4 regions of the Lysinibacillus sp. NPDC098008 genome follow, and region 3 is predicted to be linked to each of the others. Evidence: riboswitches for the same ligand, from Rfam matches in the RefSeq annotation. Region 3 holds a riboswitch; each other region holds the start of a gene.
What was found. A riboswitch is a leader RNA that binds a small molecule or an ion and turns the genes downstream of it on or off. The one in region 3 is predicted to bind thiamine pyrophosphate.
Positions count from the first base shown of each region.

Region 1: it holds a riboswitch for thiamine pyrophosphate, as region 3 does, so the genes downstream of both, ACIQVU_RS00335 (ABC transporter substrate-binding protein) here and thiT (energy-coupled thiamine transporter ThiT) in region 3, are expected to answer to the same signal.
Region 2: it holds a riboswitch for thiamine pyrophosphate, as region 3 does, so the genes downstream of both, thiC (phosphomethylpyrimidine synthase ThiC) here and thiT (energy-coupled thiamine transporter ThiT) in region 3, are expected to answer to the same signal.
Region 4: it holds a riboswitch for thiamine pyrophosphate, as region 3 does, so the genes downstream of both, thiM (hydroxyethylthiazole kinase) here and thiT (energy-coupled thiamine transporter ThiT) in region 3, are expected to answer to the same signal.

Region 1 is NZ_JBIWBA010000001.1:63,886-71,694, forward strand. Features, by position in the region: gene ACIQVU_RS00325 (ABC transporter permease) at 1-275, opposite strand, end outside; gene ACIQVU_RS00330 (thiamine-binding protein) at 275-565, opposite strand; gene ACIQVU_RS00335 (ABC transporter substrate-binding protein) at 567-1,571, opposite strand; TPP riboswitch at 1,752-1,862, opposite strand; gene ACIQVU_RS00340 (coiled-coil domain-containing protein) at 1,945-2,688, opposite strand; gene parC (DNA topoisomerase IV subunit A) at 2,881-5,322, opposite strand; gene parE (DNA topoisomerase IV subunit B) at 5,319-7,295, opposite strand; gene plsY (glycerol-3-phosphate 1-O-acyltransferase PlsY) at 7,741-7,809, shown strand, end outside.
Region 2 is NZ_JBIWBA010000012.1:9,660-17,468, forward strand. Features, by position in the region: gene ACIQVU_RS11625 (catalase) at 1-22, shown strand, start outside; gene thiC (phosphomethylpyrimidine synthase ThiC) at 144-1,922, opposite strand; TPP riboswitch at 2,068-2,182, opposite strand; gene ACIQVU_RS11635 (AEC family transporter) at 2,245-3,174, opposite strand; gene ACIQVU_RS11640 (methyl-accepting chemotaxis protein) at 3,331-5,433, opposite strand; gene ACIQVU_RS11645 (response regulator) at 5,663-6,823, opposite strand; gene ACIQVU_RS11650 (hybrid sensor histidine kinase/response regulator) at 7,021-7,809, shown strand, end outside.
Region 3 is NZ_JBIWBA010000019.1:46,215-54,023, reverse strand. Features, by position in the region: gene ACIQVU_RS15230 (AAA family ATPase) at 1-1,090, shown strand, start outside; gene ACIQVU_RS15225 (magnetosome magnetite crystal formation protein family) at 1,309-1,629, opposite strand; TPP riboswitch at 1,758-1,865, shown strand; gene thiT (energy-coupled thiamine transporter ThiT) at 2,000-2,554, shown strand; gene ACIQVU_RS15215 (hypothetical protein) at 2,614-2,916, shown strand; gene ACIQVU_RS15210 (hypothetical protein) at 2,993-3,424, shown strand; gene ACIQVU_RS15205 (helix-turn-helix transcriptional regulator) at 3,566-3,769, shown strand; gene ACIQVU_RS15200 (hypothetical protein) at 4,002-4,187, shown strand; partial or broken gene ACIQVU_RS15195 (DUF3169 family protein) at 4,218-4,451, shown strand; gene map (type I methionyl aminopeptidase) at 4,588-5,343, shown strand; gene ACIQVU_RS15185 (hypothetical protein) at 5,372-6,085, opposite strand; gene ACIQVU_RS15180 (polyphosphate kinase 2 family protein) at 6,277-7,092, shown strand; gene ACIQVU_RS15175 (GNAT family N-acetyltransferase) at 7,259-7,809, shown strand, end outside.
Region 4 is NZ_JBIWBA010000004.1:98,415-106,223, reverse strand. Features, by position in the region: gene ACIQVU_RS06390 (cysteine desulfurase family protein) at 1-869, shown strand, start outside; gene thiI (tRNA uracil 4-sulfurtransferase ThiI) at 866-2,077, shown strand; gene ACIQVU_RS06380 (alpha/beta-type small acid-soluble spore protein) at 2,227-2,445, shown strand; gene thiE (thiamine phosphate synthase) at 2,516-3,163, opposite strand; gene thiD (bifunctional hydroxymethylpyrimidine kinase/phosphomethylpyrimidine kinase) at 3,153-3,977, opposite strand; gene thiM (hydroxyethylthiazole kinase) at 3,977-4,732, opposite strand; TPP riboswitch at 4,822-4,920, opposite strand; gene mbcS (acyl-CoA synthetase MbcS) at 5,104-6,705, shown strand; gene sppA (signal peptide peptidase SppA) at 6,899-7,809, shown strand, end outside.

The DNA.
Region 1 (7,809 bases), on a different contig from region 3:
TAAAACAATTCCCGAATAAATGTAAAACGATGCAGAATAATAGCAACGATAAGACCGCAGCCAATCCCAATAACAAGCCCTAATAACGCTAATTGCACCGTTGCTAAAGCATGTGGTATAAAGGTTTGATAGGACTGGAAGCCTTCTCGCACAATGACACTTGGTGCAGGCAGTAGCCATTGAGGAACTTCAGCCACATACACGATTAGTTCCCATATGAATAAGAGGAAGGCGATAAAAAATATCGTCCTTCCCTTGTGTAACGCTTGTTTCATTACTGATATTTCTCCGTTAATGTATGCATCGTAATACCAGATGGCTGATATAAAATTTTCACCTGTGTAATTACATTAATAGCACCAAGTTCAATCATTTTATCATTCATTTTCTCAATAATTTGCAGCAATGTTGATAGCTCCCCCTCCATTGTTGTTTCAAGCGGGTGTACCTCATACTTCACACCTGATGCATCAATAACAGCAATAGCCGCATCAACATAAGGAATAATATCCTCATATTTTTCTGTTTTCGGAATAATTTGTACACTAATTAATGAATTTGCCATATTAGTTTTTCTCCTTTTTCGGTAAGAAATCATTTGTAAAGGCTTGCTCAGCGTTAAAATCGCCCTCTAACACCTGATTGCTTGCCATCCACTTTGCATAGTTTTCCCAAACAGCTAATTTTTGCTCACCCCATTGTACAGCATCATCCTGATACTTATCTGCTAACCATTCTTGACTTTTATGTACCAGCTCTTTATCTAAGTCAGGAGCCGCTTCTAGTAAAATATCAGCCGCCTCGCTAGGATGCTCGATCGCATATTCATAGCCTTTTGCTGCCGCAGCGACAAAAGCCTTCACCGTATCAGGATTGTTTTCAATCATCTTTTCATTTGTTGCCAAGACAGGTGTATAATAATCAAGCTGCTCACTATAATCCGTTAAATACAACATATTAATCTTTTCTCCACGAAGCTCTGCCTCAATGCCTGTCCATGCATAATAAATCCATGCAAAATCAATATCCTTTTGCATCATGGTGAAGAAATCTAAATCGCCTGCATTCACAATATCAAGCTTATTGATATCTGCATCTTCCGTTTGCATTAAGGATTGCAATACCGCTTGCTCAAGTGGCGCACCCCAGCCACCATATGTTTTCCCTTCAAAATCCTTTGGCGACGTAATCCCCTTAGAGGCAAGAGAAGCAAAACCAGATGTATTATGCTGAATAATCGCAGCGATGGAAACAAGTGGCACATCCTGTATACGTGCCTGTGTAATCCCTTCCTGATAGCTTACACCAAATTCCGCCTTCCCAGATGCCACAAGCTGATCAGCTCCTGCCTCACCAGGCATTATAATCTCGACATCTAAGCCCTGTTCCTCAAAATAACCAAGCTTTTCGGCTACATAAAGCCCTGTATGGTTCGTGTTTGGTGTCCAATCAAGCACAACAGAAACCTTTTTCGGTGCATCCTTTGCTTGCTTATCCTCCTTCTTCTCACCACAGCCTACGAGTGCAAGCAGTGCAGCAACTGTCAATACAATAAATGACCATTTCTTCATGCGAAATCCTCCTAGTTTAAAATATAAAAGCGTTCATACAATGAATGTTAGTACCAGAAGAACATTGGCAAAATGCACGTGAAGCCTATTTATAACACCATCTATAACCACACGCTGCACCAAAATAAAAAACGTCTAGGATTTCTCCCAGACGTATCACAATCAGCTTCCAAAAATTTTCTTTTTTGAATAGATGTTCCCTACGCTGGTACGAGCCAAATCAGGTTCAAAGGGTCAGTGCCTATCGGACACAATCTCAGCTAGCAACTACTAGCCCCCCTACATTCTTTCACTATGAACTTTTCGTTGATTATTATACCCATAGATACAACAAGATAACAAGCATATTTTTATTCGTTCTGCTATGAAAGGCTTAAGCTTTTCTTTTTAATTGAAAAATATCACGGTCATGCTGCGAAATTTTAATATCGAAGTAGTCTAAATCTTCCTTTGTTGCTAATGTTGCTAACTTTGTCATCATTTCCGAATGATATTCAGATAATTTCCCCGTTTGCTCATAGACAAGATGCTGTTTTGCCTCTATGCCATCTAAGCGCTCATTTGTTTTCTTCTGCTCCGCTTGTAGACCTTGAATATCTATCTTCATATCCTGCATATCTGTTTTAATATTTAGGATATCTGTTTTTGTATCCTGAATATCCAACTTCATGTCTTGCATATCGGCTTTGATATTTAGAATATCTGTTTTTGTTTCCTGAATATCCGACTTCATGTCTTGCATATCGGCTTTGATATTTAAAATATCCGTCTTTGTTTCCTGAATATCGGCTTTCATGCCTTGCATATCTACTTTGATATTTAGAATATCTGTTTTTGTTTCCTGAATATCGGCTTTGATATTTAAAATATCCGTCTTTGTTTCCTGAATATCAGCTTTCATGCCTTGCATATCTGCTTTAATATTCAAAATATCTGTTTTTGTATCTTGAATATCGGCTTTCATGCCTTGCATATCTGCTTTAATATTCAAAATATCTGTTTTTGTTTCCTGAATATCTACCTTCATATTTTGGATATCCACTTTCATATCCCCGATATTCGTTTCCATACCTGTTACTTTTTGCAGCATTAATTCAAGTAATTGGCGATCTGTCATCCATAAGCTCCTTTCTTAGTTATTTTAAAATTTCCTATATTTTCGATGTATTGCCATAATCCGACACTATTTTATATCTCCCTATGTTTCTATCATATTATAGGCTATTCGGTGAGTAAAGCGAGGAATAGATAATTTTCAAGATAGAAAAAACACCGCCCTGTATCGTGATACTAGGCGGTGAACCTGTAACTAGCTTTCTTCTACGTCTTCTTTTTTGTCAATCACGACATGCGAAATGGCGCCATCTGTTGCAATATCAACCTTAAAGGAGCCGTTGGAATGACGGTCTGCACGTGTTAAAGCCCGTACATCCAAGACCTCCTGTACACCTTTTTCCGTTTCAATAACCACCCGCTCCTGATCGGTAGCCTGCACAACGGCAACAATACGGTGTGGATTTGCTTTTAACTCGGTCAAGACCTTAAGCCCGCGTTTTGCTCGGCTTGCCATCTCAACTTCCGTCACATTCATTTTCTTAACAGCTCCGCGCTGTGTCACAATAACAACATACTGTGTTACATCAGGCTGTAACACAGTGACACCCACTAAGGATTCTCCCTCCTTTAATGTGATCCCTTTTACGCCACCTGTTTTAACACCTGTTACAGGTAATTCTTCCATTGGGAAACGAATAGCATAGGCAGTATCCGTTGTGAGCATCAGCTCTACCTCATCTGTGACAGGTGCGGCATAAATCATTATATCGCCAGCCTTCACATTCATTGTTTTAATGGGCTTTGAATAACGAGTTACAGCATAATCGGCTAATGGTGATCGCTTAATTTGACCATCCTTTGTTGCTGTAAGAATATATGTGTTTGGCCGCTCAAAAGTGGCAAAGCCATACGCAGCAATAATAGATTCATCCTCACCTGTTGGCACAATGCTAGATATATGCTGACCGAGTTCCTTCCAGCGAATATCAGGCAGCTCATGAACAGGCTGATAAATATAATTGCCTCGATTTGTAAAGAGTAATAGATGGTGCTGTGTATTTAACGTTGCCTCATACAATAAATAATCCGAATCCTTCATGGCACAATCTTGCCCATTGGAAGCGGCATGTGAGCGTGTGGATGTACGTTTAATATAGCCATCCTTTGTTACAGTGACCACCACTTCCTCACTTGGCACAAGCACATCTAACGTAATTTTAATTTCTTCAATTTCCTGCTCAATCTTCGAGCGGCGAGGTTCTGTAAAGCGTTTCTTAATATCTAGCAACTCTTGTTTAATAACGCGCACAAGCTTAGCCTCACTTTGCAGAATCCCCTCTAGCTTCGCAATTAACTTATTTAACTCATCCTGTTCCTGACGTAGCTCCGTAATATCCGTATTTGTTAAACGGTATAATTGCAAGCTAACAATTGCCTCTGCCTGCACCTCAGTAAAATCGAACTTCGCTTGTAAATTCTGCTTGGCATCCTTTTTATCATTAGAAGAACGAATCGTTGCAATGACTTCATCTAAAATAGATAGTGCTTTAATTAGCCCATCAACAATATGTGAACGATCCTTTGCTTTTTGTAAATCGTAAATAGAACGATTTGTGACAACTTCCTTTTGATGGGCGATATAAGCATCCAATAACAATGGTAGGGTCATCATCGTTGGACGACGATTATGAATGGCAATCATATTAAAATTGTAAGCAATTTGTAAATCGGTTGTTTTAAATAAATACTGTAAAATGCCTTGCCCTGGCACATCTTTTTTCAGCTCGATGACGATACGTAAGCCTGTACGGTCGGATTCATCGCGAATTTCGGCAATTCCTTCTAGGCGCTTATCGACGCGTTGCTCATCAATTTTTTTCACAAGATTTGCTTTATTGACATCGTATGGCAATTCCGTAATAACAATTTGCTCCTTGCCACCCTTAATCGGCTCCACAACAGCCTGTGCGCGTACAATAATTTTGCCACGACCTGTTTCATAAGCCTTTTTAATGCCTTCAACACCTTGAATAATGCCACCAGTTGGGAAATCAGGTCCCTGAATAACCGTCATTAATTCATCCACTGTAGCAGTTGGCTTGTCTAAGCGCATTAAAACAGCATCTAACACCTCATCTAGTGCATGTGGTGGAATATCTGTGGCATAGCCAGCAGAAATCCCTGTTGAGCCATTGACCAATAAATTTGGGAAGCGTGCAGGTAGCACCGTTGGCTCCATATCCTGATCATCAAAGTTCGGCACAAACTCTACCGTTTTCTTACCGATATCTCGCAGCATTTCCGCCGCAATCGTAGAAAGTCGTGCCTCTGTATAACGCATCGCAGCAGGCGGGTCCCCATCCACTGAGCCATTATTTCCATGCATTTCAATCAGCATATGACGCGCTTTCCAATCCTGACTCATACGTACCATCGCTTCATAGACAGAGCTATCGCCGTGTGGATGGTAATTCCCAATCACATTCCCGACGGTTTTAGCCGATTTACGGAATGGCTTATCATGTGTATTGCCCTCTGTATACATTGCATATAAAATACGGCGCTGTACAGGTTTAAGACCGTCACGTGCATCAGGCAACGCGCGGTCTTGAATAATATATTTACTATAGCGACCAAAACGGTCACCCATTACTTCTTCTAAAGGTAAATCTTGAAACTTTTCCGTACTATTCATGCTTGGCCCTCCTCCTGCTGGATGAATTCATTGTCTAAAATATTGACATCATCCTCCATGCCGAAATCGACATTGGCTTCAATCCATTTACGACGTGGCTCTACTTTATCGCCCATTAATGTTGTGACACGTCTTTCTGCTCGTGCACCATCCTCGATTGTGACACGAATTAATGTACGTGTTTCAGGGTTCATGGTTGTATCCCATAGCTGGTCTGCGTTCATCTCACCAAGCCCTTTGTAGCGCTGTAGTATGTAACCCTTACCCACTTTTTTAATGGCCTTTTGTAAATCGCTTTCTGTCCAAGCATATTCAACCACTTCTTTTTTCCCTGTTCCTTTGGACACTTTATACAATGGTGGTAGTGCAATAAAGACCTTGCCTGCCTCAATAAGTGGGCGCATATAACGATAGAAAAACGTTAATAGCAGCACTTGAATATGAGCCCCATCCGTATCAGCATCGGTCATAATCACAACTTTATTGTACGCTGAATCTTCAACGGAGAAATCTGACCCAACACCTGCGCCAATCGCATGAATAATCGTTGAAATTTCCTCGTTTTTCATAATATCTTGCAGCTTTGCCTTTTCGGTATTAATGACCTTCCCGCGCAATGGTAAAATCGCTTGGAATGTGCGATCACGACCTTGCTTCGCGGAGCCGCCCGCAGAATCGCCCTCGACCAAATACAGCTCGTTTCTAGCAGCGTTGCGTGATTGTGCAGGCGTTAATTTTCCTGATAAAATCGTGCTACCCTTTTTATTTTTCTTGCCATTTCGTGCATCCTCACGCGCTTTTCGAGCCGCCTCACGCACTTGCTGGGCACGAATCGCCTTTCGCACAAGAGATGCCGATAATTCTGCATTTTCCTCCAGCACATATAAAATTTGCTCAGATACAACACTATCTACGGCAGAACGAGCTTCACTTGTACCAAGTTTACCCTTTGTTTGTCCTTCAAATTGCAGTAAATGCTCTGGAATTCGCACAGATACAATGGCTGCTAGACCTTCCCGAATATCCGTTCCTTCTAGGTTTTTATCCTTTTCCTTCAGCAAGCCAATTTTTCTTGCATACTCATTAAATACACGTGTGAGTGCCGCTTTTGCACCTGTTTCATGTGTGCCACCATCACGCGTACGCACATTATTGACAAAGGATAAAATTGTTTCCGAGTAGCCATCGTTATATTGAAAGGCAAATTCTACTTCAATATCATCTTGGATACCTTCTACATATTTTACAGGATGTAGCACATCCTTTTCTTCATTCAAATACGCAACGAAAGCTTCAATGCCGTTCTCATAAAAGAACACATCCTTTTTGCCTTCCTCGCGCTCATCAATTAATTCAATTTTTAAGCCCTTTAATAAAAAGGCTGACTCGCGTAAACGCTCTGCTAATGTATCATAGTTAAATTTCGTCACAGAGAAAATTGTTTCATCTGGCAAAAAACGAACAAGTGTTCCTGTTTGCTTTGTTTGTCCGATGTCTTCAAGCGTTGTCACAGGATGTCCACCATTTTCAAAACGCTGACGATAGATTTTCCCGTCACGATGAATCGTTACCTCTAAAAACGTTGATAGCGCATTCACAACAGAAGAGCCTACACCATGCAAGCCGCCGCTTGTTTTATAGCCGCCTTGCCCAAATTTTCCGCCAGCATGTAACACAGTAAAAATAATTTCAGGCGTTGGCTTTCCCATTTTATGCATCCCTGTCGGCATCCCACGCCCAAAGTCACGCACACTTACACTTTGATCATTGTGAATCGTGACAATAATATGAGCCCCAAAGCCAGCCAGCGCTTCATCCACCGCATTATCTACAATTTCATACACAAGGTGGTGAAGTCCACGGCCATCCGTTGAACCGATATACATGCCAGGTCGTTTGCGTACCGCTTCTAATCCTTCTAATACTTGTATGGCGTCATCATTATAGACGCTCGGTGACTGTTTATTCGTCAAAAAATTCCCCTCCAAAAAACAAACGCATGTTCTATTACTATTCTCATCCTAATCAATCATAGCATTTCCTGTCAAGCACTAGCGACAAGTCGTTGTTATTTTACTTTGTATATAGTAAACATCTGCAACACTTGCTTAAAATTGGGATTTCAACAACACAGCTAGCTACTTATCGTCCGTATCATTTGACGAACCCTTTCATATTTAGTTGCAAACATTTGAACGGACAAACTAGCGTCAGACTACTATTCTATCAAAGGAATGATCGATTGACAAAATGACCATTATCCCTATATTTACCCAATTACTCTCTAGTAGTTGGATTATCTATTGAATTCAAGGCTTGCTACGAATTCTCCTTCCGAACATTGTAGATTCGCAAGAAAAAGTGTAAAATACTTGTGACAAACTATTCGTTATCAAGTGAAGGAAAGGAATCCACCTTATGATCAATGGACTTATTATTTTATGCGCTTATCTAATCGGCTCTATACCTTCTGGATTATGGATAGGC
Region 2 (7,809 bases), on a different contig from region 3:
TCAGCAAACAACAAACGTTTAAAATTCCACTTATTATTGATATCCAAATCCAACTTTTACTCCATGTGAATAATATATTCACATGGAGCTTTTTTATATGAAAAAGGCTTGTGTCAAACAAAGTTGACGCAAGCTCCCTTTCATTATTGATAAATCTGACTGCCCGCTTTTTGAAACTCTTCTGCCTTTTCCTTCATACCTTGATGGATAGCCTCCGTTGCCGTTAGCTCCTTTTCTTTCGCATAGTTACGAATATCCTGTGAAATTCGCATACTACAGAATTTAGGTCCACACATCGAGCAAAAGTGTGCCGTCTTTGCTCCCTCTGCTGGCAAGGTTTCATCATGATATTCTACTGCACGCTCAGGGTCTAATGATAAATTGAATTGATCTCGCCAGCGGAATTCAAAGCGTGCTTTTGATAGCGCATCATCTCGTTGTTGTGCACCTGGGTGTCCTTTTGCTAAATCTGCCGCATGTGCAGCGATTTTATAAGTAATAACCCCTACTCGAACATCCTCACGATTCGGTAAGCCAAGATGTTCCTTCGGCGTCACATAGCAGAGCATCGCTGTGCCAAACCAACCGATCATTGCTGCGCCAATAGCCGATGTAATATGATCATAACCAGGAGCAATATCTGTTGTTAGTGGCCCTAATGTATAGAAGGGGGCTTCCTTACAAACCGCTAATTGCTTATCCATATTTTCTTTAATCAGATGCATCGGTACATGACCTGGCCCCTCTACCATCACCTGAACATCATGCTGCCAAGCAATTTGCGTTAATTCCCCTAATGTTTCAAGCTCTGCAAATTGTGCCTCATCGTTGGCATCAGCTATGGAGCCTGGGCGTAAACCATCCCCTAATGAAAAAGCAACATCATAGGCTTTCATAATTTCACAGATTTCCTCAAAATGTGTGTAAAGGAAATTTTCCTGATGATGATATAAACACCATTGCGCCATAATCGAACCACCGCGTGACACAATGCCTGTTACACGACTTGCTGTAAGTGGTACGTAGCGCAATAGCACGCCTGCATGGATCGTGAAGTAATCAACACCCTGTTCAGCTTGTTCAATAAGCGTATCACGATAAACTTCCCATGTTAAATCCTCTGCCACACCGTTTACTTTTTCCAACGCCTGATAAATTGGTACTGTGCCAACTGGTACAGCAGCATTTCGAATAATCCATTCTCGTGTTGTGTGAATATGCTTACCAGTCGATAGGTCCATAATTGTATCAGCACCCCAGCGTGTTGCCCATGTCATTTTTTCAACCTCTTCTGCAATTGAGGATGATACAGCAGAATTGCCAATGTTTGCATTAACCTTTACATGAAAATTGCGCCCAATAATCATTGGCTCAGCCTCAGGATGATTAATATTAGAAGGCATAATAGCTCGTCCTGCTGCAATCTCTGAACGAATAAATTCTGGGTCCATATTTTCACGTATCGCCACAAACTCCATTTCAGGTGTAATGATTCCTTGTCGTGCATAGTGAAGCTGTGTAACATTTCCCCCCCTTTTTGCACGTAAAGGCTTTCTTGTCAATTTAGGGAAGACGTTTTCTTGCATGCGTGGATCGTCTGCATGGCGAAAACCATTATCCTCTGGTTTAATCGTACGTCCCTCATATTCCTCAACATCCTCACGCCCTTGTATCCATGTACGTCGTAAAGCTGGCAACCCTTTTGTAATATCTACCTGATAATTTGGGTCTGTATAGGGCCCACTCGTATCATATACTCGCACTGGCGCATTCTCCTCATCCCCAAAGCTACCAGTTGTCGGACTTAATGCAATTTCACGCATAGGCACTAAAATATCTGGACGTGACCCCTCTACATATACCTTCTTGCTTCCTTCAAAGCTTGACATAATCATCATGTTCTTTTCACTAATTTCTGACATAAGCTAATTCTCTCCCTTATATATATTATGATACAAGGACCGAATCTAGCTCACCCCAACAAAATAAATAAAAGCCGAATCCAAAATAATCATTTGGATCCGGCTGTCAATGTAAAGGTCTATTGATTGCATATAATACTATGATGCAATAGCTTCTTAACTTTCCCACGCTGGTATGAGCCAGATCAGGTCCAAAGGGTCAAGAAACCTCTAAGCGTTTCCCTCTCAGCCTGACTCATCAGACTCCCCTAGTTAATACTATTTAGTTTGATGCTAGTGTAGCAGATATTGCTTAGAGATGGAAGCTTATTTTTTCTTTTAGCTATGCAAACAATATTTCTGCCAGATAAATAACAACTGTTACCGTTATACAGCTAACAATCGTTGAAAATAATACGGTTTGTGCAGCGGTTTCTGATTCCACATCATATTCTAATGCTAAACTAGAGCTGTTACGGGATGTTGGAAAAGCACTAGCAATTAGTAAAGATTGTGCAACAACTCCGTCCAAGCCCAATAGAAAAATAACTGTTAATGCTATAGCTGGCCCAATAATTAAGCGTGTAAAGCAACTAATAAAAACCGTTTTATTAAACATTGATTTCATTTCAAGCTGTGATAGCTGTGCGCCTAAAGTAATTAACGCCACCGCAATAAAGCCATCCGCTACATGGTCTATAGGAATTCTAATAAACTGTGGAATACCAATATTCCAATAATTCATTGCGACACCAATAATAAGTGCGTGAATAATCGGCATTTTAAAAAAGTCTTTAATAATTGTAAGACCTGATTTAGTGGAGGAAATTAAATTATATAACCCGTATGTATAAGTTGTCATATTTTGAAAAATAACAAGAATCACCTGAATCGCTACACCAATTGGCTGTGTTGCAAAAATCATCTGGGCAACAGGAATACCATAATTACCAGAGTTAATGAGTACAACACTATTTTTAAAAACAGCTGTTTCTGTTTTGGCTAAGCCTAATCCCTTTGCTAAAAAGTGACTAAGCAGCATTTGACTACCTATAAAGAGTACAATAAATAGGGCAACCTCTCCAAGCACAGATAGCTCTACACTTGTTTCATATAAATTAATAAAAACAGCTGCAGGCATAAAGCAATATGTAATAAGTTGTGATAATGCTTTTAAATTAAAGCGAAATTTCTTTTGTAGTATAGCACCTACTACAAGTAGCACTAAAATAGGTGCAACAATTTGGAAAAAAATCATACCAAGATAAGTCATATAAACGCTCCCTCCCCCTTTGTCTGGCTATCCGTCATTTTCAATCCTCTATCTGCCATTTTCAGCAACCTATCCGCCTCTTTCCATATTCTATCCGTCAGCTCCCCTTTTACAGCAAGGCTAAAAAGACTGCCTTTGATTAGGCAGCCCCTTCCCTTATGCAAGCTTAAATCGATTCACGACTTCTTGCAACTCCTTAGAAATATGATTCATATTGTCAATAGACTCTGCTACCTTTTGTAGCTCTGCTTGTTGATCCATTGCAGAAGCACTTACTTGTTCAGCAGAGGCAGCAGTTTCCTCCGAAATAGCTGAAATGCTTTGGATTGCCATAATTGCCTGGTTTTTATGTTCCAGCATATGTGCAAGCTTATTCATTAGTTCATTGATGGAAGTAGCGATGGATTGTGATAGCTCGCTATTATCTTTAAAGGCTAGCTGTGTGCTTTGTACGGATTCGTTTTGGGCTTGCATTAAATCTGCATTCGAAGCAATTACAGCAACAGCCTGATGGGAATTATTCAGTATACTTTCTACAGTGTCCTTAATAATTTCTGTTTCACTTTTCGATTGCTCAGCTAGTTTTTTTACTTCATCTGCTACAACTGCAAATCCTTTGCCATATTCACCTGCACGTGCAGCCTCAATGCTTGCATTTAAAGCTAATAGATTTGTTTGCTCTGTAATGCTTTGGATAGAGGCAATAATTTGATTAATATTATTAATACTGGACCCTAAAGACTCAATTTGCTGTTGAACCCGCCCATTCATCTCATTTGTTGCTATATTACGTTCACGCAAGCTTGTAACCTCTTGCATGCCCTTTTCTGTTGTTGCATTTGTTCGATGTGCTAGCTCCTCCATTTCATTGGAAAGCATCGTAAGAGCATCAATTTGCTCGGCTAAATCCATCATTCGATAATTCGTTTCTTCTGTATCCTCGGATTGCTTAGACGCTCCCTGCGCAATTTCATTGATAGCTACTGAAACCTCTTGACTCGAAGCAACAACTTCATTAAAAGCCTCAAAAACTTGGTTGGAGGATTGACTCAATAATGTCGTAGAATTTAATACTGTTTGCATCGCATGGGTATTTTTATCAAGCATATTATTATAAGCAGATGCTACCATGCCAATTTCATCGGCCTTAATATATTTCTCATCTACTTTTTGCGTCAAATCTCCCTCTGCCGCTCGTTCAATCGATACACGTAAAAATTTTAATGGCTTTAACTGTCGATAAATAAAGAGCACACTTGCAACAGCCATAAGCGTAACCATAATAATGGATGCTATCACTGCAAACATTGATACATAATGATACGTTTCTAAAATTTTTGATTCGGGCAGCACAATTTGAACAGTCCATGTTTCATCGATGTCCTCTAAAATCATTGGTGCAAACACATTAAATGCATTTTCCTTTAACTGCTCAGAATCCAAGTATAGCGTTGTGATTTCGCCATTTTCCATTGTTTCGCTAATACTTGCCCAAGCAGCATCCTCCTGCATATTATGCCCACCTAGCTCTTCACCAAAGCTATTGGCTGTCAGCACACCTTGATTTGTAATAATAGCAGCATAGCCACCCTCTGGTGCAATGGATTCTGTTAACCCATTTAAGAAGTCAATGGACATATCAGCTGTCAATACGCCAAAAAACGTCCCTGAAGCATTGACTAATGGCACTGAAATAGTTGTCATTAATACAGTTTGTCCGTTTACATTATAGTTATAGGGCTCCGTTAAAACCGCTCGCTTCTCCTCTTTTGGAATCCAATACCAATCGGCAACACTTTTATCATCAGCTCCTTCAATTAAAGCAGCCGTAATATCACTATTATTTTTACTTAAATAAGGGCTGAAACGCTGCTTTGAATCTACTAATGTAGCGGCTTCAGACGGCTCAAACGTAATAGAACCCTGCTCAAAAATAGCACCTACACCTACTAAATCATCGTTATTAGTTAAATTACCTTCCATTATATCTAGAATAGCTTTTGCAGATAACGCACCATTTTTTCCCATACTTTCGACCATGCGTTTTGTTGTTAGCAATGTCGTATTCACTTTTTTAAAACGCTCGCTCATAATAGCTACTGAAGATTCAGCCGTTTCCAACGCTCCATGCTCTGAATCTTTCATACTTTGATTTTTTATCATAGCTCCAGTTATAACGGTATAGGTTATAAATAGCACTAGAAATAGTCCTATTATAAGAGAGGATAATTTTAAAGCAATACCTCTAGATTTTTTCATCTCTAGCACCTCACTTTTACATTAATAATAAAGGATACCTATCTATATCACAATAAATTATTTATTGAATATAGTAAAAAATTACTGATATTATTGTAAAGATTTATCCGATAAATAGAGGGACTTATGGCTTACTTTAAGGTAATAAATGTGACAGATAGTATCGCAAAAGATGCTTCAGCCACAAAAAAATGCCGAAGCACTGATTTAACAGCGCTTTGGCATTTTCCTAACTAAAGGCATCTATACGTGATAGATTATTAATTTGCTTCCAGCTTTGATACCAGCTTTCAATTTCCTCATTTGGCTCTACCGCCAAATGCTCTTGAAGCATTCTCTTTAATAGTAAATATTGCTCCTCTACAGCAGCTACATTATCCAGTAATTCGTATAGCTTCATTAAAGTAAGATACGTTTCCTCTTCATCTGGACAGAGTGCTTTCACTTTTTCCTGCACTTTCACAGCAGCAATATAATTTTCATTTTTAATATAAAATTCAGTTAATTGGGAAGTATGATGTAGCAGCAGTCGTCTTAGACGCTCCCTTTCACTCTCAGCCCATAGATAATCACAATCTCCTAAATAATCACCCGTATACATTTGGAAAACTTGCTCGTGTTCCTCTACTGTTGTTCGCTGTAAAGGAGGCAATGCTTTTAGACGAAGTAGCCATTGTTCAACATCAATCACCGTATTTTCAACTAGTAATCTATAACCAGAATGTAGCAAAGGACTTGAAATTTGTATACCACCTAGCCCATAGTTTTTTAATGTTTTACGTATTGTATAAATCGCTGTATAGAGCTGTTTCGATGCTTTATCGATATCATATTCTGGCCAAAATAGCTCTAAAATAGTATCACGATAAATCACCTCATCACGATGATTAAGCATATAAGAAAATAATTCCTTCGCCTTGGATGTTCGCCATTTCATAAGCTGTGTCTGACCGTCTGGTGACACAACATAAAGTCCTCCAAAAAGCTTAAGCATTGTATGCTTTGTGATAGTCTTGTCGCTTTTACTTGTAACTTTATCAAGTCGTTCCAACGTTTTTTCTAAACGTGAATTTTGTATAGGCTTTAATAAATAATCAATCGCATGCAAATTAAATGCATCAATCGCATACTGATCAAACCCAGTAGTAAAAACAATTTCCACATGGGGTAATAATTCTTGAATTTTTTCGCCTAATGCTAAACCGTCCATACCAGGCATTACTATATCCAAAAATACAACATTCGGTTGTAGCGTTTCAATATCATTCAATACCTTCAGAGAATCAGTATACTCGCCAACGATCTCAATTCCAGGAACATTACTTTTCTCAAGTAAGGCTCTTAATCTCGCTAATGGCAAATGTTCATCATCTACTAGCACGATTCTCATACGTATCCCCCCTTTAGCCTTATTCCTTATATTATTATCGTTTACTTTTTAGAAAACTTGATAGAGAAGCTACTACTTTAGAAGGTGAACTAGCGTTATCCGTCGAAAATATTGCTATGATGAAAAACAAAAAACTAAAAATATTAATAATTTCTGGATTATTTTTTTGCTTCCTTACCACGCTTCGATTTACTTGGATGGATTTCACCAATATTTCAGAAGGAGTCGATGCTCAACAAGGGGTGGTCGATTTAACAGGCATAGATACCAGCCATAATTTTAAAGTTAGGTTACAAAAAGAGTGGGAGCTCTATCCCAACACCCTGCTTTTTTCAGAAAGCACCAAACCTTTAGGGCAACAAAAAGTTTATACAAATCAGCCTGAAGCTTGGGATGCATATTTTCAGCATAACGATGAAGTTCGTTATGGCTCTTATCGTTTAAAAATTTTAAAGGAACATGCTTCTCCTCAGATGTATGGTATCACAGTACCTGAAGGCTTAGCTCCTTATGAACTTTATGTAAATGGTCAATTAATTGGAGGACTTGGAAGCCTGACCCTAGATAATAGGTCCACCTCTCCCATAGGTAGACCTATTACGCATTATTTTACGCTAAATACAAATGAAAGCGAAATCATTATTCAGGGTGTTCAAGTAAATCATTATGTACAAGGTGGTTTTAGCCGTGAAATAATTTTTGGTGACTTGCACTCAATGAAACAGGCTGCCTACTTTTCTATCACAACTCAATTGGCTGTTTGCTTAATTTTCGCCTTTTATTTACTCTTTACAATTTTAATATGGGCTATAGGTATTCGAGATAAATCACTTCTTTACTTTGCAATGATTCTTATTTCTACATGTGTTACAGTACTCGTTTCCAGCAATAAAGTTTTATATAACTATATACCGATTAATTGGATTTGGGCAAATAGGCTGTTTTATTTTTCATACATCAACAATATGTTGTTCTTTGTACTATTT
Region 3 (7,809 bases):
AGCAGATTTACCAACATTACAGCGATTGAAGCAAGCGCTGACGGATATTAGCCAGGAAAAAATTCAACTTCAACAACAATGGCAGGAGAGTCAGCAATATTTACAGACAGCACAGCAAGCAAGAAGTAACGCAAATATGGCTGTAGAAATGGCATGGCAAGCTATTGAGGAAGTAAAGCAAAAAATAACGACGAAGCAGGAGCAATTGGCAGTTAGCATAAAGGATGCGGGCTTTGTAGATGATAAGGATTACCAAGCTGCTAAAAGAAGCAGTATGGAGCTAGAGGCACTTCGCAAGGCATGTAGTGATTATACGTTACAAGTTCATACCTTAAAAATTCAGATTGCGGAAGGTGCTAAACATCTTCAAGGAAAAGAGCAGCAGGATTTAGCAGCTATGGAAGCAAAGATAGAAAATCTGCGTATTATTTATGAGGAAGCCTTTAAACGCTTACAGCAGTTAAATGATGTTGCACAAGCATGCCAAGCCTTTATAGAGAAAGTAGAGGAAACAGCAAAGGAGCTTCGTTCACTGGAACAAGAGGCAGGTCGAATAAAGGAGCTTTATGGGCTATTAAATGGACAAAACTCGAAAAAGCTATCCTTTGAGCGTTATATTCAAATTAATTATTTAGATAAAATTACAGAAGCTGCAAATATGCGCCTTTATCATTTATCGAATGGTCAATTTGAGCTAAGGCGCTCAGATAGACTTGAAAAGCATGCGAAGCAAAGCGGTCTTGGTCTAGATGTTTATGATGCTTATACAGACCAGCTTCGAGATGTTAAAACATTATCAGGTGGGGAGAAGTTTAATGCCTCCTTAAGCCTTGCTTTAGGGATGGCTGATGTGATTCAAAGCTTCCAAGGCAATGTTCATATTGAAACGATGTTTATTGATGAGGGCTTTGGCTCACTTGATGAGGAGTCATTAAATAAAGCGATTGATACATTAATTGATTTACAGAATTCAGGGCGGATGATCGGTGTTATTTCGCATGTTCCCGAATTAAAAACGGCAATGCCAGCCGTATTACATGTGGAAAAAACATTGAATGGCTATAGTCAAACATATTTTGAAGTGAAGTAAGATGAAAAGGAGTGGCTCAAATAATATTGAGCCGCTCCTTTATTTCGTACGTGGAGGCGCTTTAGGAGTTGTTCCTTTCTTTGAGGCCATGACCTTTTTTACAATAGGTATGATAATAGGCGCTAACTTTACAGCAGTTTTCACAACGTTCGATACTTTCATTTAAAAAACAGCTCCTTTTACATTTACTACTACCTGTTTGTGTTACGTTTAAAACATTAACGAGCAACACGAATTGCCTGAATAATATTCCAAACTACAATGCCAAGTGATACGATGGCATAAAGAGCGAACGATACAATCCAGACGATAAGAAATGTATTGCCAGATGTTGAGTCCAAACTAAATGTAGAAAAAATAAAGACAATCATAAATAAAATGCCAAAAACAAAAGGAATTAAATGTGAAACAAGGGCACGAATAGAATGTCTTTTGACATCGCTATCTTTTACAACAAAATAAACAATTAATGGCACGATAAAAGGGGCAAAGAAAATACTGAGATAGCTAAAGGCAGATAAAATTTTAGGGTTCTCCATAGTTGTACCTCCTTTTTTTAATATTTACGCATCAAAAACAGCAAAGTTTCAAAAAAATTATAAGTGAAAGAGGTTGTTATCCTAGCTGTATTTGCTTACAATGGAGATGTTCAAAAAATTTCAGATGTAATGACCACAAGGGGAGCTGATGATGTCAGCTGAGAATGGGCACGTAATGCCTTGACTCTTTGAACCTGTAAGTTAACGCTTGCGTAGGGATGTGGATAGAAACCAACACTCGTACGATGTGAGGCTCTGTCCTGACATCGTTTTTTCATTTTTTTAAATGAAAAAATGTCAGTAGCAGATACACGCGTGCATTTCTATTCCTGCTCTTGTATCCTACATCGGAACAAAGGAGAGAATATCTATGGACAAAAAAAGATTACTAATGCTTACGGAGATTGCAATATTTGCTGCGATTGGTCTTGTACTCGATCAAATCTCCTTTAAAGTATGGGCACAAGGCGGCTCTGTTAGTCTTGTGATGGTTCCCATTGTACTAATGGCATTTCGTTGGGGATTAACCGCTGGGCTTACAACTGGTTTACTTGTAGGTGTTATCCAAACAATGTTTGGTGCTTATATTGTACATTGGCTTCAGGGACTATTGGATTATGGTGTTGCCTTTACAGTTGTTGGACTAGCAGCAATTGTACGTCAGCCATTATTAGAGGCTGCTAAACATAATGATAAGGCAAAAATGGTACGTTATATTATAATAGGCACTGTGTTTGCTGGCTTTTTACGCTATGTAGCACATACTTGTGCAGGTGCAGTATTTTTTGCAGAATATGCGGGCGATCAAAATGCATGGCTTTATGCCATTATTTATAATGGTACGTACATGCTGCCTGCAACCATTTTAACAGCAATTGTCAGTGTATTAGTATTTACAGCAAGACCACAATTGATACAATATTAATTTCTCAAAAAAAGTTATTTTATACAAAGGTCGTTACTATACGATCAGTGTGTTAAAGGTTGACACATGTTACATGTGGTGAAGTCCTATATGCTAATACAACTAATAAAAATTTTGGTGATAATATATCGTATAAGTTAGCATATGTTAAAGGTGATAATTTCTCCTTAGGAGGTGACAGTGGTGGTGCTGTTTATGTATTAGATGGTCTTAATACTAATGTTAATTTTGCTGGTGTTGTTACAGGTAACCGTATTATTGGTAATGCCATTATTGGAGGATGGGTTACTAAATATCAGGATGTACAACCATATTACGGAATATCTTTGCATAAATCGAGTAGTAATGTTAAAGTTAATTGAAATTCAAGAGTAGTATACAGATTAGGAGTGATTTTATGAGAGCATATAGCTACCTTTTTTGATACTTGCACTATTAATGGGTTGTAGCGCAAAAGAGCCGCCTCAGGAACAAATAGCCTTTACAACATTACTCTCAGTGAATACAGGACCTAAGGATCATCAGAATAACTGGTTAAGCTATAAGGCTTCTACAATGGAGGAAATGCAAAATCTATGGGCATATTTCCAGGTACAGGATGATCTACCAACCGTTGATTTTGCCATCAATGATGTTTATTTTTTTAAATATGTTGAGGCAGGCTGCCAATTAGATATTACAACGATTACGCAATCTAATAAAGTTATGCAAATAAATCTGGACTATAAACAGGAAAAGAATGAACCTTTGGATTGCTTTGCCGTGGAGAAAGTCCGTACCTCTGTTATATTGTTAGAAAAGACAGCAACTACGAAAGTTACATTTAACAATCAGGCATATACTAGTACAGTAGCTATTAAGACATGGTAAATAAAATTAAACTAAAGCATGTAGCCAACAATAGGCATACATGCTTTTTTTGAATAAAATAAATTGCATTTTGACTAATAAATAAATCATTTTGTAAAATATAATTGTCAAAATGATGAACAATAGCTAGGTGGTGGACGAATGAGAACTCGATTAAAGGAGCTTCGGGCACGTGATGGCTTGAATCAAACAGAGTTAGCAAAATTGGCACAGGTTTCGCGCCAAACAATTAGTTTAATTGAGAGAGAAGAACTTATTCCATCATTATTAATCGCTATACGTATTGCAAAAATATTTAAGGAGCCTATTGAAAATATTTTCTTTTTTGAGGAGGGTGAACTATGAAAAAACATATAGGCGGAATGTTGATTAGTGTATTAGTCGGCTTTACAGTAGTGTATTTATTGCTTGGACGACTAGCGTTTGATATAAATATTCCATCAATGAAACTTGAGTTAACAGTCATTTTTACGGTTATTTCCATTTTATTGATGATTATAAGCTTGATTGGATATAACAGGATAAAAGTATATTATAGGAAAATATGGTTGGTGATGAATAGGATGAGTTCGAGCTGTTGCAATATAGACGTTTAGGGGACATCATGCTTGCGTCAAATATAGCTATTTATTTTTCTATTTTGATGTTAGCAATTGCTAGTTTAACAGATGTACCAACGATTTTTATTTTTATTGGCATAGGATGTGTATTACTTAGTTTTATACTGGATATGATTTTTTTAGAGCTAGCGAAAGTGGTTTAGCCAGAGCGTAATTGGTCGTCTCTCAATGATAAAGACTATGCTAAAAGTATAATGACAATTAGTGATGAAGGTGGACATCATATTATACTTAACGGCTTGTACGGCTCTTTTCGTAGCTTAAATGTGCTATTGCTACTAGCTATACTTTTCCTAATTGCATATTCTGTGATTTCAGGTGTATCTCAGCTAATGGCTATTTTCCTGATTGTCTTTATATTAGTTATTACGAATACACAATATATGCTAACGATTCGTAATAAATAGACCTACTGAAAGTGATGTATATGCCCTTATTTGCACATTGTGCCAAGCATACAATATTTCAAGCGTTTTGAGTTCTATGCTTGGGAAGTTATGTTATAGTTAAGGGTAGACATTTAACAGGAAAGGATCGTTAAAGATGATTGTAAAAACACAAGAGGAGCTTGAAGCTTTTAAAAAAATTGGCCGTATCTGTGCTGAGATTCGCGAGGCGATGAAGGCAGCTACAAAACCAGGTGTCACAACGCTTGAGCTAGATGAAATGGCAGGTCGTATGTTTGCAGAGGCTGGCGCTATTTCTGGGCCAAAGGGAGAATATGATTTCCCAGGCTATACTTGTATTAGCGTTAATGAGGAAGTGGCACACGGTATTCCAGGGAAACGTGTTATTAAAGAAGGGGATATTGTGAATATTGATGTATCTGGCTCTTTAAACGGTTACTTTGCGGATACTGGTATTTCATTTGTAGTAGGTGAAGGCTACGAGGATAAAGAAAAGCTATGTCGCGTTGCCAAAAGTGCTTTTGATCGAGCAATGACAAAGGTAAAAGCTGGCTCCAAATTAAATCAAATTGGGAAAGCAGTTGAGCGTGAGGCAAATGCTAATGGCTTAACGGTTATTATGAATTTAACAGGTCATGGCTTAGGGCAATCTTTACATGATGAGCCAAATCATATTTTAAACTATTATGATGCATGGGATTCTACCATTATGAAGGAAGGCATGGTGCTTGCGGTGGAGCCGTTTATTTCCGCAAAGGCAGAGCATGTTGTAGAAGCTGGCGATGGCTGGACATTTGTAACACCTGATAAATCACTTGTTGCTCAAATTGAACATTCCATCATTGTAACAAAAGACAAACCAATTATTTTAACTTCATTAGATGAGGAATAATAGAAATACAAAAAATCCTGCTAACCAATTATTTTTGGTGGGCAGGATTTTTTTTCATAAATAAAATACCGACAAAGAGGACGCCACATAAAAATAGCGCAGCTGTTGTGACAAGTAACTCATCAAAACCATTATGTAAGGCGATTCCTATATAAGCCCAAATAAAAACACTTGGATATACTCTATCAAAGTGATGGAAGCGGATATGTAGTGCAATAGCTCCTCCCAATGTCAATAATATTACTGCCCAAAGAGGGATGCTAAGACCAAAGCCGTTCCAGCCATAAGCTGTTAATGTAAAACTAATATTTGTGATAAGTGTAAATGTTGCCCATGCGAAATAAAAGGCAAAAGGCAGTCGACCAGATGGCGATTGATCGTACAGAGGATACGTACTGTAAAGCATAAATAAATACAACACTAATAATAATGTAATACCAAGAGAAACAATAAATAGCTCATGATGCCATACATATATCGTTAATGCTTGCAATATATTTATGCAGCTAAAGAGCGCAGTTTGCTTCATAGATGTCTTTTTAATGTTCATAGCTAACCAATAACCAAGGAATACGTAAATAACGATCCATATTACATAACTTATATTAATAGGTGCAAATACAACAGAAAAGCGATTAGCAATTTCGAGTGAAGATTGACCGTTTATATGCATAAAAAAGGATGAAAAGGTTAGGATAAGTGACACAATATAGGACATTGTCATCAATATAAACTGAGGCATGCTTTCCTCTCCCTTCGTGTTAGATTGTATAGGGAAAAGACAAATATGTATAGCTACTGTCACTTTTTCTATTATAGCGGAAATTTCCAACGATGTATTGTGTTGTTTTCTTTATATTTCACATGTTGATAGGCATCCATATATTTCTTTAGTACAATAAAATTATCCAAATAAAAGGAGTGGAAGCTGACATGGCAAAAAACTTGAAAAATCTTGATTTATCAATTGAGCTAGACAAAAAGATGTATAAAAAGAAATTAAAGGTTTTACAATATGAAATGCTGAATGCACAACAATTTTTATTAAAAAATAAAATTGGTTTAATTCTAGTATTTGAAGGCTTAGATGCAGCCGGCAAAGGAGGCGCTATTAAACGCTTAGTTGAACGCATTGACCCGCGAGGCTATGTTGTACATCCTATTGCCGCTCCACAGCCCCATGAACTGCGCTACAATTATTTACAACGTTTTTGGCGAAAATTACCGCAGCATGGACAAGTAGCAATTTTTGACCGTTCTTGGTATGGACGTGTGCTAGTAGAGCGTATTGAAGGGTTTGCCACAAAGGATGAATGGTCTCGTGCATATGAAGAAATTAATAATTTTGAGAAAATTTTAACTGCAGGGGATTACATAATTATTAAGTTTTGGCTACATGTTTCAGATGAAGAGCAATTAAAGCGTTTTACAGAGCGTGAACAGAATCCTTATAAAGCTTGGAAGCTAACAGATGAGGATTGGCGAAATCGTGATAAAACACCGCAGTATATTGAAGCAGCAAATGATATGTTCGAAAAAACAGATAAGGAAAATGCACCTTGGATTTTAGTAGCTGGGGACGATAAAAAATATGCACGTGTACATGTACTACAAGAAACAATTGCCCATATTGAGCGAGAGGCACAAAAGCGTGGTCTGCATTTAACAAATGTCTTACAGAACGAACAAGCCGAATCATCCACTCAAGAAACAGTGGATGAAAAAAAAGAAAAACAACAAGCAAAATAATACAATAATGATGCTGTGGCAATAAGACATAGGTTGTTTTAGTTGTAGCAGCATCTTTTTTTACATACAATAAAATAACTAATACTGGCTGGCAATAGATAGGCATAGTAACTGCCAGTAAAAGCGTAAGCTATATAGATATTGATTGGAAGGCTAGTGTGGAGAAATGGTGCTTAAAATTTGGAACTTATTAAGAAAAAAGGGTGGGAATGTGGTCACAATTCAGGGGGAAAAATGCTACATCCGCACATTCCAAGAAAAAGATGCACAAAGTTTAGCGGGGCTTGTCAGTCGCAATAAATATTTTTGGTCGATATATGAGCCGCTACAAAGACCTGAATACTATACAATTGAGGCGCAGTATAAAAAAATACAAGAAAGCTTATATTTAATGGAATCAAAGCGGGAGTTTACCTTTGGTATCTTTGAGCATGGCACAAATAATTTAATAGGACATATTGCACTTTATGCTGTGAAGCGTTTACCATATTCAAGTGCATTTATTGGATATGCTATGGATGAATTATATATAGGAAAAGGCATCGTAACAGAGGCGGTGAATATGGTCGTTCGATTTGCATTTGATCAAATCGGTCTACATCGGGTAGAAGCTTATGTATCAACACAAAATATGGCTTCTATGCGTGTCTTAGAAAAGGCAGGATTTCAACAAGAAGGTCTTTTAAGAAAGCTTTTGTATATTAATGGTCAATGGGT
Region 4 (7,809 bases), on a different contig from region 3:
CGGAAATTGAGCATCCTTCTGTTCTAGAGGCAGTAAAGCAGCTTGAAAAAGAAGGCTTTGAGATTGAATATTTGAACGTTGATAAAAGCGGTGTAATTTCCTTAGAGGAGCTTACAGCAAAACTACGTAAAGATACGATTTTGGTAAGCATTATGCATGTCAATAATGAAATGGGTGCAATCCAGCCTATTTTTGAAGCAGCTAGCATTATCCATAAAATAAGTCGAGCTGCTTTTCATGTGGATGCTGTGCAAAGCTTTGGCAAATTAGCCGTATCTTTTAATGGAGAAGATGGACCAGATAGTTTGTCAATTTCGGGTCATAAAATTCATGGCTTTAAAGGCTCAGGCATACTAGCATTTCGTAAAGCAATGAGATGGCAGCCATATACATTTGGTGGTGGTCAGGAATTTGGCATGCGAAGTGGAACTGTAGCTGTTCCACAAGCTGTAGCTTTAGCAAAAGCGGCTCGTCTGGCAGTTGAAGAAATGGATGAGCGTGCAAAAAAATATCGCCAATGGCAAGAAACTATTTGTGCGCAGCTCCAAAGCTATGGGGAGGCTGTGCATATTTTATCGACCCCACAAGGAGCGGCTCATATTTTCTCATTTAGTGTGCGTGATTTAAAGGGTGAAATTATTATTAATGCCATGCAAAAGCGAGGCGTGATTGTTTCTACATCAAGTGCTTGCTCATCGAAACAAACAAAAACAAGTCATGTTGTGGAAGCATTAAAGCTTGATGAGCATTATAAAAAAAGTGTTATTCGAATGAGTTTTGGTGCATATAACACAGCCGAGGATATTGAAAAGTTACAACAAGTATTAGCGGAAGTAATGATGGAACTTAAAGGAGAACAAAGCAAATGATTTGGAAAGAAATTTTAATTCGATATGGCGAGCTTTCTACAAAAGGGCGCAATAAAATGGACTTTATTCGCCGCTTGCGTGAGAATATTCGTCATGCCTTTGTAGATTTAGGACATCTACATATTCGTACAGAGCGCGATCGTATGTTTATTGCAATTGACAACGAAAGACAGATGCAAACGTTAATTGAAGGGCTACCGAAAATTTTTGGTATTCAATCCTTTAGCCCTGTAGCGGCATGTGAAAAAGATATAGCAACCATGAAGCAGCTTGCTGTTACAATTATGGATAGCTTTAAAGAGGGGCAACATACATTTAAAGTAGAAGTAAAACGTACAGATAAAACATTTCCTTTAGAGTCACATGCTATTCAACGCGAGATTGGTGGTTATGTGTTACCACATTTTAAAAATTTATCTGTGCAAGTAAAGCAGCCCGATATTGAATTACGTGTTGAAGTGCGCCATGATGCCATATATATGATGGCACAAGTAATCGCTGGTGCAGGTGGAATGCCAGTAGGATCAAATGGGAAGTCTTTATTAATGCTATCAGGAGGCATTGATAGCCCTGTTGCAGGTTATTTAATGATGAAACGTGGTGTACGTCTAGAAGCTATTCATTTCTTTAGTCCACCATATACAAGTCAAAATTCACTGGAAAAGGTAAAGGTACTTGCGAATGAATTAACGAAATTTGGTGCAAGCATTCGTCTACATGTTATTCCGTTTACAGAAATTCAAGTTTTAATAAAGGAAAAAGTACCTTCAAATGTATCGATGACAACAACGCGTCGTATGATGTTAAAAGTAGCCGATCAAGTACGTGAAGAAATCGGTGCTCTTGCCATTGTTACAGGTGAAAGTCTTGGACAAGTTGCCAGTCAAACGCTCGAAAGCTTAACGGCTATTAATGCTGTCACGAATACACCGATTTTACGTCCACTAATTTCAACTGATAAATTAGAAATTATTGATATTGCAGAAAAAATCGGCACATACGAAACATCTATTCAGCCATTTGAGGATTGCTGTACAATCTTTACACCAGCAAGTCCAAAAACAAAGCCAAAGCTTGAAAAAGTAGAGCATTATGAAAGCTTCTCGGATTTTGATGAACTGATTGCACGAGCTGTGCAAAATCGCGAGGTCTATATTTTCCCTAAAAAAGATGAGCCACAACAAGATAAGTTTGCTGAGCTTTTATAAGCAAAGGTTTTCACGCCGCTTCCAATACCTATTTGGAGGCGGCTTTTTGTATTGTTTGCTGTATCCCAATAGAGGCACAATTTACCTCTAAAATTTTTGTATTAAAAATCTAATATCGCACATTCTATATTCACAAGGAGGTGAGAAACATGACTACAAACAACAACCGTAATTCAAACAAGCTTGCAGTACCTGGTGTACAACAAGCACTTGATCAAATGAAATACGAAATTGCACAAGAATTTGGTGTTCAATTAGGAGCTGAAGCTTCAGCTCGTGCTAACGGTTCCGTTGGCGGTGAAATCACTAAACGTCTTGTACAAATGGCAGAATCTCAATTAAAAGGTATGCCAAACAACAACCAATAATTGCAGCATAAGCAATTATTAAACGTAAAACCAGTGACCGTAACAGGCACTGGTTTTAGTTTGTTTATATTTATCCTTTTTTATGCTCTGCAAACAACGACCTGAACATAGTTACTGTATGGGCAATATCTTTACTATCACAAATAGCAGAAATAACAGCAACACCGTCTGCGCCTGCTTGTAAAACTGCTGGTGCATTGGCACAATTAATGCCTCCAATGGCAACAATGGGAAGTTCACGGTTTTCACTGCGTACGCTTTGCAAAAATGCTGTGCCACTTGGTGGGTTGGCATCGCTCTTTGATGTTGTAGCAAAAATTGGACCAATCCCTACATAATCTGCCCCGTATTGCTGTGCAATTTGCAATTCGTCTTGAGAATGAACGGACACACCAAGAATCATTTTGCCAATTTTTTCTCGAATTTTACATACAGGAAAATCCTTCTGACCAATATGAATACCATCTGCTCCAAGCTTTATCGCAAGTTCTACATCATCATTGATAATAAATGGGACACGATATTGCTGACACAGCTGCTGACAATGGCGTGCAAAGTCTTCATAGGCTGGTCCTGTTAATGCATTGTGCCCCTTCTCGCGTAGCTGAAACATGGTAATTCCGTGCTGTAAGGCTTGTTCTAGAACAATGAGTGGTTCTTGAAGTCTGCTATTACCTGTACCCATTATAAAATAGAGCGCTAAATCTTCACGCTTCATAAATAGTCACCTCACAACAATTTTTGCTGTCTTGATAGGCAAAATGATTTGTCGGTCCATGTCCATGACCTAGTGCTAAATCATGTGTAATGGCTAGCTGAATAAATTTTTTCGCTTCGATGATTGCTTCTTTAATCGACAGACCACGTCCTATAAAAGCCGTTAATGCTGCGGAAAATGTACAACCAGTGCCATGTGTATTGTTAGTTGCAATACGAGGTGTTTGCATTGAAAAAGCTTGCCCATCGTTGAAAAATACATAGTCAATGGCATCCGTTGTATCTGCTAAATGACCACCTTTGATAATGACACAATGTACACCTGTTGCCAATAGATGGTCAGCGGCTTCTTTTATATCATCGATTGTGTTGATTGTTTTGCCTGTTAATGTTTCAGCCTCTGGAATATTTGGTGTTACAATGGTTGCGATTGGCAGTAAATAATGGCTAAGTGCCTCAATTGCTTCTTGCTGTAATAAACTTTCGCCACCTTTGGCAATCATAACAGGGTCAATAATAAGTGGAATGTTTGTATTAGCAAATGTATGTGCCACTGTTTGAATAATAGCTGGAGAAAATAGCATACCTGTTTTTACAGCACTTATTGAAAAATCCTCAAGCAATGCCTGTAGTTGTTGTTCTACAAAAGCCGCCTCAATTGGCAAAACACCTGAAACACCAAGTGTATTTTGAGCTGTTAAAGCTGTAATAACAGTCGTTCCAAACACTTTTAATTCTTGGAAGGTTTTTAAATCAGCTTGTATACCAGCGCCGCCACTGCTATCAGACCCAGCAATCGTTGTAACAATTTGCATTATTGCTCACCATCCTTTGATAGACGATTTAGTTCATTTAACACAGCAATTTGAAAATCACCAATATATTGTGCAGCAGCGGCAGCTTGCTCAGCAATTTGTTTATAAAGCTTTAGTACCTCAGCTAATTGCTGGTAGGGCTGCTGACCAGCTACATAAGCAGCACAGCAAATCGCACTTAAGAGGCAGCCTGTTCCAGTAACATCTGTCATTTGCACATTGCCGCCCGCAATCCATTGCTGTTGAGTGCCATCCGTAATAAAGTCCTTTTCTCCTGTAACAATGACGATACATTGATAAAGCCGTGCGATTTTTCTTGCCTCATCCTCTATAGCAATGGAGCCAGTTCCACTATCTACGCCCTTTTGCTGCCAATCTATATTCGCAATGGCGGCAAGCTCGCCAATATTGCACCGAATAGCTGCAAATTGAATTTCTTTTAATAGTTGCTGTGTAGCTTGCTTGCGATAAGCTGTTGCGCCAGCGCCAACAGGGTCTAATAGAACAGGGATACCAAGTGCGTTTGCTCTTTTACCAGCCAATAGCATGGATGTTTTAGCTGTATCATTTAGTGTTCCAATATTAATCAATAGGCCTGAGGAAATTGCCACCATTTCCTCCACCTCCTCATTGCCATCAGCCATTACAGGTGAGGCACCAATTGCTAAGAGTCCATTTGCTTGGAAATTCGCTACGACATAATTTGTAATACAATGAATTAATGGATTTTTTTTACGGATTGTTTCAATAATCATTATAAGTCCTCCTTTGTTGGATGGACGTAAGCATGCAAAAAGGCTCTTTTTTGTGTAAAAATACACGTAAAAGAGCCTGTCATCAGTAAAGATAGATGTAAATTGCTCCCTACGCCAGTATTAACTAACAGGTTCAAAGGGTCAGGTTTTACCTTCTCAACTCATCATGAGTCCCCCTGCAATCTTATTTTTAGTTGACCAAAATGTACCATATTTTTTTAGCTTATTCAATAGAGAATTCATATGAATATGACTGATACCATATACCGAAATATGATAGTTGTCATGACTTTTGGCAAATTGGGCGCAAAGCATTGAAAATCATAAAAAGGGAGCTTTATAATGTGTCATAACAAAAGGGGGCATTTGCCGTGAACAGACAAGATTTAATTGCACCAGAATGGTATAACATCACAGAGGAAATTGAAAAATATGCACAGGATACAACAAAGAATGCATTAATTATTTGTGACGAACATCAAAATGTTCAATGGATTACATACACACATTTATTTGAAAAGGCAAATCAGGCAGCACATGTCTTTACAAAAGAGGGCTTAGCAAAAGGTGATGTAGTACTTGTAATGGTGCCGCGCTCTGTAGAAGCCTATATTGTTTATATCGCTGCTCTAAAAGCGGGTTTAACCATTATACCAAGCTCAGAAATGTTAAGAACAAAGGATATTGAATATCGCATTGAACATGCAGAGGCAAAAGCCGTTATTGCGTATGAGCCTTATATTGAGCAATTCGACAAGGTAGAAAATTTACAAGGTATGCAGCAATTTGTTATTGGGCATGCACATAAGCCATGGCAGCCATTACTAGAAAAAATGCAGCAGCAACCAACAACTTACATAAATGCTACTCCAACCAAAAGCACAGATATTGCATTTTTAGCTTATACAAGCGGTACAACAGGTAATCCAAAAGCTGCGGTGCATAGTCATAGCTGGGGCTATGCACATTTACGCACAACAGCACCCCATTGGTTAGGTGTCCAAGAAAATGATATTGTTTGGGCTACAGCAGCACCTGGTTGGCAAAAATGGATATGGAGTCCATTCCTCGCTACACTAGGAAGCGGTGCAACAGCATTTGTTTATCAAGGGAAGTTTGATGCAGCTACTTACCTAACATTGCTTGAAAAATTCAATATTAATGTTCTATGTTGCACACCAACGGAATATCGTTTTATGGCAGCACTTAATCATTTACAGCACTATAATTTAAGTGCTATTCGTCAGGCTGTGTCAGCAGGTGAGCCTTTAAATAGTGAGGTGATTAAAGTATTTTCAGACGTTTGTCACGTGCAAGTACGTGATGGCTATGGTCAAACCGAAAATACATTGCTGGTCGGTACAATGGTGGGCATGGAAGCAAGAGCTGGTTCAATGGGAAAACCAACACCCGGCAATACAGTAGACATTATTAATGATGAGGGTCAGCCTGTTGCAGTTGGGGAAGTGGGAGATATAGCTGTTCACCAAGAAACACCTGCACTCTTTAAAAAATATTTAAAAGACCCTGAACGTACACAATTACAATTCCGTGGTGAGTGGTATATTACAGGAGATCGTGCCTACAAAGATAAGGATGGGTATTTTTGGTTTGAAGGACGCGGGGATGATGTGATTATTTCATCAGGCTATACAATTGGACCATTTGAAGTAGAGGATGCCTTAATAAAGCATCCAGCTGTCAAAGAAGCTGCTGTTATAGCAAGCCCTGACAAGGTTCGAGGAAATATTGTTAAGGCATTTATTGTGCTTCATCATGGTGAAATCGGTGATCAGCAGCTTATACAAACATTACAGCAGCATGTAAAAGCATTAACAGCACCATATAAATATCCACGTGCTATTGAGTTTGTAGAGGAGCTACCAAAAACCTCTTCTGGGAAGATTCGTCGTGTCGAATTACGACAGCAAGAAGCGAAGCAGCTCACATCTTCATTATTTTCTGGGAAATAATATCGAAAATCAAAGTTCATGTAAGAGAATGGACTTTGATTTTTTTTAGGTTTTTGGTAAGGTATTATGAGGAAATAAATAGCATCAGTTTTATTGTTGGTTAGGCAGATGAGTCAATCACTTGCATATTATTTCAAAAAAATGAAACGAATATGGTAATTATTCGTATTACATGTTGAGGAGGCGGAAAGACATGAATGTAAAAAGATGGGTTGCTTTAGTAGTGGCAGGTGTTCTTTTATTGTTTTCATTAGGTGTTAACACTATTTTTGCGCTATTTAAGTCAGACTTCTTAGGGAATTTTGATAGCCTAATGGCAGGAAATAGCTTAGATGTTTATGAAAATGTTATTGAGGGTGATAATTTTGATAAACGCATTGCTTATTTAAAGGTGGATGGTACGATTCAAGATATTGGTTCAAGCACACTTTGGCAGCCAGTGGCATATGACCATCAATTTTTCTTAGAGCAATTGGATAATATTTTATATGATGAGTCTATTCAAGGTGTTGTATTAAGTGTTAACTCACCAGGTGGTGGCGTGAAAGAATCAGCAGAAATTTATAAAAAACTTGTTAAGATTAAAGAGGAACGACAAATTCCAATTTATGTATCAATGGATTCGATGGCTGCATCTGGCGGTTATTATATTGCAGCACCAGCAGATAAAATATTTGCACATCGCGATACAATTACAGGCTCTATTGGTGTTATTATGCAATCTATTAATTATCAGGCATTAGCTGAAAAAGTAGGCGTAAAATTCGAAACGTTTAAATCAGGTGCACACAAGGATATGCTAAGTCCGATGCGTGAAGTAACAGAGGAAGAGCGTGCGATGATGCAAGATATGATTAATGAAACATATGAGGAATTTGTAGATATTGTTGAGCAAGGACGTAATATGTCTGAGGCAGATGTTAAAAAAGTTGCAGATGGTCGTATTTTTGGTGGCACAAAAGCACTTGAAGCAGGCTTAGTAGATGAAATTGGTGATGAGGAAGCAACGATTGCTGCATTGCGTGAAGATTATGGATTAGAAGATGCTACTTTGTTCGAATATGCCTATGATATGGGTGGCTGGCAGTCCTATGTTGGGATGAA